3 regions of the Paenibacillus sp. J22R3 genome follow, and region 2 is predicted to be linked to each of the others. Evidence: a T-box and tRNA genes for the amino acid it is inferred to sense, from the RefSeq annotation. Region 2 holds a T-box; the other regions hold tRNA genes.
The links. A T-box is a leader RNA that pairs with one kind of tRNA and senses whether it is charged. The one in region 2 lies ahead of leuS (leucine--tRNA ligase), so its partner is inferred to be a tRNA-Leu.
Positions count from the first base shown of each region.

Region 1 (3,276 bases), on a different contig from region 2:
ATAATGCCAGTTTCCATCTGCCAGATTGCCTGCCGGCGCTGAGAGGCCGCCATCCCATTCGGAACCATTCGATCCATAAGACAGGAAGCTTATACTTGTGTCAGCGAAGTTGTTTGCACTGGTGCCCCAGTTGATACTCCACCAGATTTCTCCACTACTGAATCCCCAATTGCCTGTAGTACCAGCATAAGGCGGGGCCATTAAAGAACTGGTTTGTCCGGAATTGGGGGCTGCGGGCTTCACCCAAACGCCCATCGTAAGATCATTTACACTCGCGAAAGGAGTGCCGTAGTCGATTGTAATTCCGTTCTGGCCTGCTTGGTCATTGGAGAACGCGGAAGTATTGCCTCGGCCATTTGGATTCCAAGCGTAGTTGTTTAATGTCGCTGATAGATCGCCCGACAGGGCACTGGAGCTCGAGCCATTCCCCTCATTGAAGGGGAATAGAATCTCGCCTTGGAAGGGATCGCCTTCGGTAGGGGTATCTGCGAAAGCAGTCGCGGGCAGTAGTGTTAGTGCCACTAGCAAAATACTAAGAACCAAAGCAGTCAGACGCGATGCCAGGCGTGATTTCAGATTGTGCTTGTTCATATTATTATCCCTTCTGTGGTATATTTTGTGAAAACATTCATGGTCTATCATCAGGGCAAGCTTGTTAATCCCCTCCCAACATTTCGTCGTACGGATTGTAACGCAGCAAGCGTTTATTCATTGTCAACTTGTATTTTAGAGTCAGAAGCAAACGGAGAAAATGAACTATTCTACGATTTTCGGACGAAACATATTGCAGCCCTCTCCTACGCCTCTTTATTTTGATTGGAATCAAGCTAGCAAAAAACGGCTATTCTTTGACGGGCAGCCGTTCCATAAAACACCTCAACAACGAAAAAAGGTTCCAGCTCTCTTCGAGCTGGAACCTTTATATTTCAAAACTTGTGTACAAATATATTAACTTATATTCAAAAAAAATAAAAAATTACAATCTAGTAGAACGATATGGTAATTTCATCTAGGTAGATTGTCGTTGAAAATGTCAAAAGAGTTCATTTTGTAGTTGAATTTTAATAGGCTATAATTTAATATCAAATATGGCTCCCCTATATTCCACGATTTGCTATTTGGTCATGGAAACCATTCGTCATTGATTGTTACTTTTATATGTTTTTAGCACCACCATTGGAGATTTATTTATTACTCAATTTCAATGGAGGACTATGACTATGAAAAAAGCGAATGTAGTGTTTTATAGGAAGTCACACACATCGATGAATGTTGCCAAGGTGGCCCGTTCCTTAGCTAAAACTTTTTTTAATTTAGCTTTTGCGGAAATTATTAAAGCAATCGTTCAACACGTTGTGTAAAGACATCAGCTCTCTTTATTAGGGGGCTGATGTCTTTAATTTGGTTCAATAATTAGTGCTGCCAAAAAAGTCTTTCTCAAGCAACTCCATTGTTGCTGGCGCTGATTTTTTAACTTTCGTGATACGCATAATAAAAATACCTCCCTTGATTATCTGATCTAGTCAGATACTGCAAAGGAGGTATTATAAGCTTTTACGAAAATCCTGTGTGGTAAGTTTAAACGCACAGGATTTGATGTTTTAAGTATACATACAAGCACCCTTAAAAAATAAAAAAACCTTGAATCATCAAGGTTTCTTGTTGGATGCCGAGGACGGGAATCGAACCCGTACGGTGGTCACCCACCGCAGGATTTTAAGTCCTGTGCGTCTGCCAGTTCCGCCACCCCGGCATGTTCATGATTGTGGAATGGTGGGCCCTGAGGGACTCGAACCCCCGACCAATCGGTTATGAGCCGACCGCTCTAACCAACTGAGCTAAGGGCCCTTACGATAATAATCGAAAGGTTGGTTGCGGGGGCAGGATTTGAACCTGCGGCCTTCGGGTTATGAGCCCGACGAGCTACCGAGCTGCTCCACCCCGCGATAACACTCATTCACTACAAATCATTCAATGGCGACAAGAAATAATATACTATATGATGCATGAATAAGTCAAGTATATTTTTATGGCAGAAATCGAACGCCGAATCTTCCTTTGCGCGAACGAAATACTTCGATCTCTTGCGGACATTCATAACCGTATACCCACCAGTCGTTTTCCATCCGTCTAACCAGACATCCGGCTTGAAATTTGGTTTCATACAGACGCCCCCAATATATCCACTTCATGTCACTTACTCCCTTCTTCGCCGTTTCGCTTAGAATGCCCCATTTTCGGAAAAAACAAGCATCGGCTCTGAACGATCCGACAAAGATATAAAAAACCGCATCGACGCAAGATGCGCCAATGCGGTTGCTCCACTATAATTTAGCCTTTACCGCCGTAAACATTAATGCCTACGCCGCCTCCGCCATCAACCGGCTCAAGCGGACCATTCGGATTGTCCTTGATCTTCTGCAGCATGGCATCCCCTTTGGTCTGCCATTCTTTAAGCGCCTCTTCGACGGATTTCTTCTTCTGTATGACTTCCTGGAAGAGTGGCTGTGCAAACTGTTGAACCTGATAGAGGTTCGGCTTCTCGCGGTAGAGCTTCTCAAGCGTGATATCCTGCGGTGGAATCGGTTTAAGGGTGTAGAAGGCCTCGATGTTATAGTTCATGCCGTCCTTCGGCTTCAGGAACGATTTACGTGCTACCATCTCATACGTGCTGCGGGATTTCAGCTTCGCCCATTCCTTGCTGTTGTTGAACTGGATGAAGTCCCAAGCATCGTCGCTGTTCTGTGCATTGGCGCTGATCGCCATTAGATTGTTCAAGTAGATGCTGCCGCCAATACCAGGAGCTTCCTCGAAAGTCGGGATCGTCACGACATCCCAATCCGGGGATGGAATCTTAGGGTTCTTAGTGGCATAATCTTTCGCTCTGGACAGCTCATTCACATAGTCATAGCCGCCGATCATCATGGCGATGCGACCGCTGATGAATAGATCGTTCTGGAACGGGTTAAATGCGACTTCTTTGTCCCTGGCAATGCCACCGCCGCCACCGTTGTTCATATCTTCTTGGGTAGGTACGATTTTCTCTTGGTACAATGCGGCTACTTCACTCCACACTTTGCGCCATTGCGGTGTATCTACGGTCATCTTCTCTGCTTTATTGTCAAACATCTTAAGCTGAAGAGGTGCCGAGTAGGTTTGCGAATCCCAGAACGGGTCTCCGCTCCAACGATTGAACGAGAATCCGAATTTACGCTCTGCCCCTTCGCCCTTCGCTACCTGTTTGGCCTTCGTAAGGATATCTGTCCAAGTCATGCC
Region 1 covers NZ_JBWDNS010000001.1:1,690,020-1,693,295, forward strand. The annotation lists gene AC0YN4_RS07955 (LamG-like jellyroll fold domain-containing protein) at 1-591, opposite strand, end outside; gene AC0YN4_RS07960 (hypothetical protein) at 1,221-1,361, shown strand; tRNA gene AC0YN4_RS07965 (tRNA-Leu) at 1,668-1,753, opposite strand; tRNA gene AC0YN4_RS07970 (tRNA-Ile) at 1,772-1,848, opposite strand; tRNA gene AC0YN4_RS07975 (tRNA-Met) at 1,870-1,946, opposite strand; gene AC0YN4_RS07980 (hypothetical protein) at 2,028-2,192, opposite strand; gene AC0YN4_RS07985 (ABC transporter substrate-binding protein) at 2,332-3,276, opposite strand, start outside.
Region 1: it has a tRNA-Leu gene. The T-box ahead of leuS (leucine--tRNA ligase) is inferred to sense a tRNA for this amino acid. The anticodon was not compared.

Region 2 (3,276 bases):
TACGTCACTTTTCCTTGACCTTTTCCTTCGGCTTCAAGCCATTCGATAGCGCGTGCAATCGCAGCTTCATTGCTGAGACCGTCCAGGAATCCGGAATTCACATGCGGACCGTCGCCTGCATAAGCTTCAGCCAGCACATCGCCGCCTTGAACAACTTCAACAATCGGCAGATCGAACTGCTTAGCGAATTCCCAGTCGCGTTGGTCATGTCCCGGAACGGCCATAATTGCACCCGTGCCATAACCGGCAAGGACGTAATCGGCAATCCAGATCGGAACAAGCGCACCGTTCACCGGATTGACTGCATAAGCACCCGTGAATACGCCGCTCTTGTCTTTATTCAGATCCGTACGTTCAAGATCGCTCTTGCGCGCGGCTGTCTCTTGATAATTCTTCACGGCAGCTTGCTGCGCAGAAGTTGTAATCACATCTACCAGCTCATGCTCCGGTGCAAGTACGCAATAGGACGCACCGAACAGGGTATCGGGACGTGTCGTAAATACGACAAGCGAAGCATCATGTCCGTCGATCGCGAATGTAACTTCCGCACCTTTGGATTTACCAATCCAGTTGCGCTGCATATCTTTAATGCTCTCGGTCCAATCCAGCTCTTCCAAATCTTCAAGCAAACGTTCCGCATATTCCGTAATCCGCAGCACCCATTGGCGCATCGGCTTGCGAATAACCGGATGGTTGCCGCGCTCGCTGAGGCCGTTGATCACTTCCTCATTGGCAAGAACCGTTCCAAGCGCCGGACACCAGTTAACAGGCACTTCAGCTACATACGCCAACCCTTTATTGAACAGCTGGATAAAGATCCATTGCGTCCACTTATAGTAATCCGGATCTGTTGTGCTGAACTCGCGGTCCCAATCGTAAGAGAAACCAAGCGATTTAATTTGACGGCGGAAATTGTTGATGTTCTTGACCGTAATCTCACGCGGATGCTCACCTGTATCCAGTGCATGCTGCTCAGCCGGTAAGCCGAATGCATCCCAGCCCATCGGATGAAGCACGTTATAGCCTCTCATCCTCTTATAACGCGAGACGATATCTGTTGCGGTATAACCTTCCGGATGGCCGACATGAAGTCCCGCTCCGGATGGATAAGGGAACATATCAAGCGCGTAGAATTTCGGTTTCCCTGCATCCTCGGTCGTCTTAAACGACTTGTTCTCATCCCAATGCTTCTGCCATTTCGGCTCAATGACTAAGGGGTTATACCCCTGCTGCTCTTGGCGTTCCTGTGTCATACGAATTGCCTCCCTATTCTCTCTTCCATGCCAAACCAGTCCTTATCAGAAAACAAAAAAAACTCCCGTCCCTAGCGACAACGCTAGGGACGGGAGACTATTCTCCCGTGGTACCACCCTAGTTAGCAAACGACATGCTTTGTCGCTGCTCACTCTTTGCCCTTAACGCAGGCGAAACGGCACGTTTACCACTGCAATCGTGTTCACGCGCGGCTCCAAGGCGAGTTCACTTCACGTTGGTCCGGCTTGCACCTACCGCCGGCTCTCTGTTCCAAACGCTGCTAAAGCTACTGCTCCTCTTCAACACCTAAATAGATAGTTCGATTATAATGAAGCGAATCCTGTCATGTCAAGGCATAGAACGCCCGGAATCGGTCATATTCACTTGATTGCCGCAAAAAACAGCCGTTCTGATTCCGAATCAGCCTCATTCATCGTAAAATCCGCAAATTGATCTACACGGCTGAAGCCTGCCATTAGCAGTGATTCCCGAATCCACTCCGCGTCATACGCCCGCTGGACGTGTATCTCCTCGATGCGAGAATAACTGTTGTCTCGCGAGCCGCTCTCCTGCGCAAATATCGTAAGCCGATGCTCGATTTCTACCCGCTCTTCATCAAGCTCGCACGTCCAGATGTAAGCCACATCCGGTTCATCGAGTACAAACGGCTGCTCCGCAGCATACCTGGCTAACGTCTTCGGCGCATGAACATCAAAGAGGAACAACCCCCCGGACTTCAAGCCCTCATAGGTGGCTTGGAAAGCAGCTTGAACTTCATCTTCCTCCGTCAGATAGTTGATACAATCGCAGAATGAGATGACGGAGTCGACCTGTTCGCCAATCTCCCACTCGGTCATATCCTGCTGAAGCCAAGTAATCGTGCCGCCGCTGCGTGAAGGTTCATCCCCCCATTTGCTTTGCCCAATAGTCAGCATATCGGAGGAAAGATCAATCGCGAAGACTTGGTGACCGCTTCGTGCCAGAGGAATCGCAATGCTTCCTGTTCCGCATCCCAGATCAACGACGGTCTTCGGCGTTCCGTACCGCGTCCAGCAATCCTCTGCAAACTTCAACCACTGCGGATACGGCATCTCTTCCATCAGCCTGTCATATACGGAGGCGAAATGCCGATAGGCTTCCATCTCTATTCCCCCGCGTCTTCCGAGGTTGCCGCAGAATGCGTCGTAACCGCCGCCGTCGCTGCTTGTTCAGTCAGCTTCGTCCAGCTTCCCTCTTGGACTACGAGTCCTTCGCGCATCAGCTTACCGATCGCTCGTTTGAACGCGCCTTTGCTGATGCCGAATTTCTCCTTAATGATCTCGGCTTGCGTTTCATCCGAATATGGCATTGCGCCTTTTGGACGCTCCTTCAAGAAGGCAAGAATCCGTTCCGAGTCTTCAACCCGACCCACTTCTTTACGCTGATTCATGGACAAATTCACACGTCCATCCTCGCGAACGAAAGTGACGCGTGCTTTTACACGCTCGCCGAGTCGAAGCAATCGAGTACGCTCTTCCGCAGGGATAAAGCCGTATGCGCCAAAACCGATAACGCCGCCGTCAATCATCACGAACGAGCCGATCTTAAGCGTCTTCGTTACCCAGCCCTCAACCCAGGTGTTATGCCAAGCTTGCGGCGCATGGAAGGCCAGCTCCGAGAGTTCTTCCTCGAAGGCTACCTTAGCAACAAGACGGCCGATTTTGTCATGGGCAAGAATGACGTGAACCTCGTCACCGCGTTTCGGTCGAAGCTCCTTTAGTTCCGGCTGCTCAGACAATGGCAGCAGAAGCTGACGGCCAAGGCCCATCTCGAGAAACGCACCGATTCGCGGATGAATATCCGCTATCGCGAGCCTCGCCACGGTGCCGAGCTGAATGAGAGGCGTCTTCATCGTTGCGGCAATGCGATCCTCCGAATCGAAGAACAGAAATACATCATAAGACTGTCCGATTTGCGGACGATGTCCGACAAGCTCGGTATAGTGCAGCAGCACTTCCGATTCGCCATCGGTCATGAAATAAC
Region 2 covers NZ_JBWDNS010000009.1:93,401-96,676, forward strand. The annotation lists gene leuS (leucine--tRNA ligase) at 1-1,253, opposite strand, end outside; T-box leader at 1,336-1,566, opposite strand; gene AC0YN4_RS28520 (class I SAM-dependent DNA methyltransferase) at 1,635-2,396, opposite strand; gene AC0YN4_RS28525 (CvfB family protein) at 2,399-3,276, opposite strand, start outside.

Region 3 (3,276 bases), on a different contig from region 2:
ATAGAGAGCGCCGCGCAGGCTGCGAGCTGCATCGAAAGTGGCGCGGCTGTAAGGCTGGGTCCAACCACGCTCGCGCCCAATGACGTTCATTTGGGCTTGGGTGGGGAGGAAGAAGGCATCAGCAGCTTGTTCCGTTGTATCGCTGACGAAGCCATGCGAATGTGTCGCGATTTGCAAGGTTGCCGGATCATGACCCGCGCGAGCTGCTGCTTCTTTGTAGAGTTTGACTAATGGAGCGAAGCTCTCAGGCATGCCGCCGATAATCGCAAACGCAATTGGCAGTCCGAGCATACCGGCTCTGACCGCGGATTCCGGATTTCCGCCGCTCGCAATCCATACCGGCAGCGGTTGCTGGACCGAGCGTGGATAGACGCCGAGATTTTGGAAGGCCGGCCGATGGCCGCCGCGCCAGCTTACTTTCTCTGAGTCGCGAATTGCGAGCAGCAGCTCCAGCTTCTCTTCAAACAATTCATCATAATCGTGTAGATCATAACCGAAGAGCGGGAAGGACTCTATAAACGAACCACGGCCGGCCATAATTTCCGCACGCCCGTTCGAAATGCCGTCTAGGGTTGAGAAGGATTGATAGACACGGACCGGATCATCAGAGGACAGAACGGTCACCGCGCTTGTGAGTCGAATGCGTTTCGTCATAGCAGCTGCAGCAGCAAGTACAATAGCTGGCGCGGAGCCGGCATAATCCGAGCGATGATGCTCCCCGACTCCATAGACATCAAGTCCTACCTGATCGGCGAGAACGATTTCTTCAACCGCATGCCGCAATCTCTCCGCATGGTTAACGGCTTTACCGGTTGTAAGATCATTGGTTGCTTCTAAGAAAGTGCTAATTCCGATTTCCATATTCGCAGTAGTGCTAGTGGTGGTCAATTTGTTTCTCCTCCTTTATTACTACTAGTGTACTCAGATCTGCGGAAGAAAAACAAGCTAATATGGAATAGTTAGTAGGTTTTTAGGGGAACGTATCGATGTGCGAAGCGCTGTATTATTATGGGTATAAATGTAAAATATAAGTTGTGAAATGAATTGAAAAAAATGCTTGCTATTGCTTTATGGTTTAGATATAATAACACTTGTCGTTTGAAAAGCTTGTCGAAAAACGATGAAGATTAGGCCCGTTGGTCAAGTGGTTAAGACACCTCCCTTTCACGGAGGTAACAGGGGTTCGAGTCCCCTACGGGTCACCATTTATGAGCCATTAGCTCAGTTGGTAGAGCACCTGACTTTTAATCAGGGTGTCGTAGGTTCGAGTCCTACATGGCTCACTTTTACCTCATTCGATATGGATAATCACATATCACTTCGCGGTCGTGGTGGAACGGCAGACACACCATCTTGAGGGGGTGGCGCTCACAAGGCGTGAGGGTTCAAATCCCTCCGACCGCATACCTCAGAAAAACCTGAAATTCCTTGATTCATAAGGGACTTCAGGTTTTTTGCCGTTTAGGCATCATCTGAATCTGATATGATGGATAGGATTCCCTTTATCTAACAAGGAGGAGTTCTCGTTATGTCCATTCAAGCGGTCTTATTTGATTTTGATGGAACGCTCGCCGACACATTGCCATTATCGTTTAGTGCCTTTAGAACCGTGTTTAAACAGCATGATCATCGAGAGGTTACAAACGATGAGCTTGTTACCATGTTCGGTCCGACAGAGGAAGGCATTATAGGTGAGAACTTCACAAATAAAGCTTCAGTCTTACAGGCTATTGAGGATTATTACACGTTATATGAGAAGGGTCATGATCATAACTTTCCTAATGAACAGGAACTGGTAGATTTACTTCATTTTCTGAAGGAGCAAGGTGTGAAAATCGGCGTCATCACCGGGAAAAGCAGACGTGCGTTTGAAATTTCATCCGAGTCGTTACAATTACAACGACTTTTTGATGTCACGATTACAGGCGATGACGTCAACAAACCGAAACCGGACCCTGAGGGTATACATAAAGCGCTGCACATATTGGCTGTAGATAAATCGAGTGCCATATTTGTCGGGGATAGTAATGCAGACATTCTCGCCGGTAAGGCAGCCGGGCTTCGTACGTATGGCGTACGTTGGTTATCTACGTATCAAAGCTCGGTTTATGATATATTACCGGATGGCGTGTTTAATCGTGTGGCACAATTTTATGAGCTGCTTGAGAACGAGGATAAATGAAGAACGAATAGAACAGGCAAAGGGGAAGTGACTTTTCGTCGTCACTTCCCCTTTTTTTGTAAATTCCATCATGCGAGAATGGTGCCGAACATGGTATTATAGAATTGGTGATACGTTTCACCAAAACAAACGAATAAAATGGAAATGAGAGTGGACTAACGTGAACAACTCAGTCGAAACGAGCAAATCCCTTTCCAGAATCTCATTAAGCGGGGGAGGCCTGCAGTTTACTTTTTTGAACAGCGGAGACTTGTATCAGGCCTCTCACGGGGATGTACTGATCAATCAAGTACTCTCCAATGCCATCGACGGATCGTTTAACAATGTGTATCTAAGACTATTCGCCGAAGATGGGACGATTGCGGAAGTTCTTCCGCTGTTAGGCGTCCAATCTCAAAGCCGCTTTGCGTATTCCGAGCATGCTGCCGTGTGGGAGGGCTCTGCGAAGGGCGTTTCCTACAAGGTCATTTTCCGGTTATCGGATCGCGGCATCTGGTTCTGGGATATTGCCTTAACCGGTGACGGCATTCAAGCGGATGTTGTATATGGACAAGATATCGGCATTGCCAATCGAGGCGCTGTTCGATCTAATGAAGCTTATGTATCGCAGTATATCGGTCATTCGGTATTTGAAGACACGAGCAAAGGCTTCGTCATTTGCTCCAGACAGAACCAACCCCAGCAAGGGAAATTCCCGTATTTGCAGCAGGGGGCGCTGACAGGCGCAATCGGCTACTCCACAGATGGATTCCAGCTGTTCGGATTGTCGTACAAAGAAACCAATGAGGCAGCAGGCCTTATGCAGGCATCATTAGCGAACCAGGTCTACCAATATGAGTTTGCTTATGCGGCACTGCAATCGGAACGGATACAACTGGATGGCTCAGCACGCGTCGTATTCTATGGCCTATATGAGGACAATCATGCCGATGCAGTTGCTGCGCTTGAATTTGGTGATGAGATTGCGGAAGCTTGGGCATGGGCAGATTCACAGTCGCCGCTGGACGCTGTTCAAGAGGTAGAGAAGGTTTCGCTTCATTCGACTGTCGGACAGCCGCTTCAGTCAGCATCACTGACCGAAGCCGAGATTGAGC
Region 3 covers NZ_JBWDNS010000003.1:320,689-323,964, reverse strand. The annotation lists gene AC0YN4_RS16250 (LLM class flavin-dependent oxidoreductase) at 1-861, opposite strand, end outside; tRNA gene AC0YN4_RS16245 (tRNA-Glu) at 1,131-1,205, shown strand; tRNA gene AC0YN4_RS16240 (tRNA-Lys) at 1,211-1,283, shown strand; tRNA gene AC0YN4_RS16235 (tRNA-Leu) at 1,323-1,404, shown strand; gene AC0YN4_RS16230 (HAD family hydrolase) at 1,529-2,182, shown strand; gene AC0YN4_RS16225 (GH36-type glycosyl hydrolase domain-containing protein) at 2,343-3,276, shown strand, end outside.
Region 3: it has a tRNA-Leu gene. The T-box ahead of leuS (leucine--tRNA ligase) is inferred to sense a tRNA for this amino acid. The anticodon was not compared.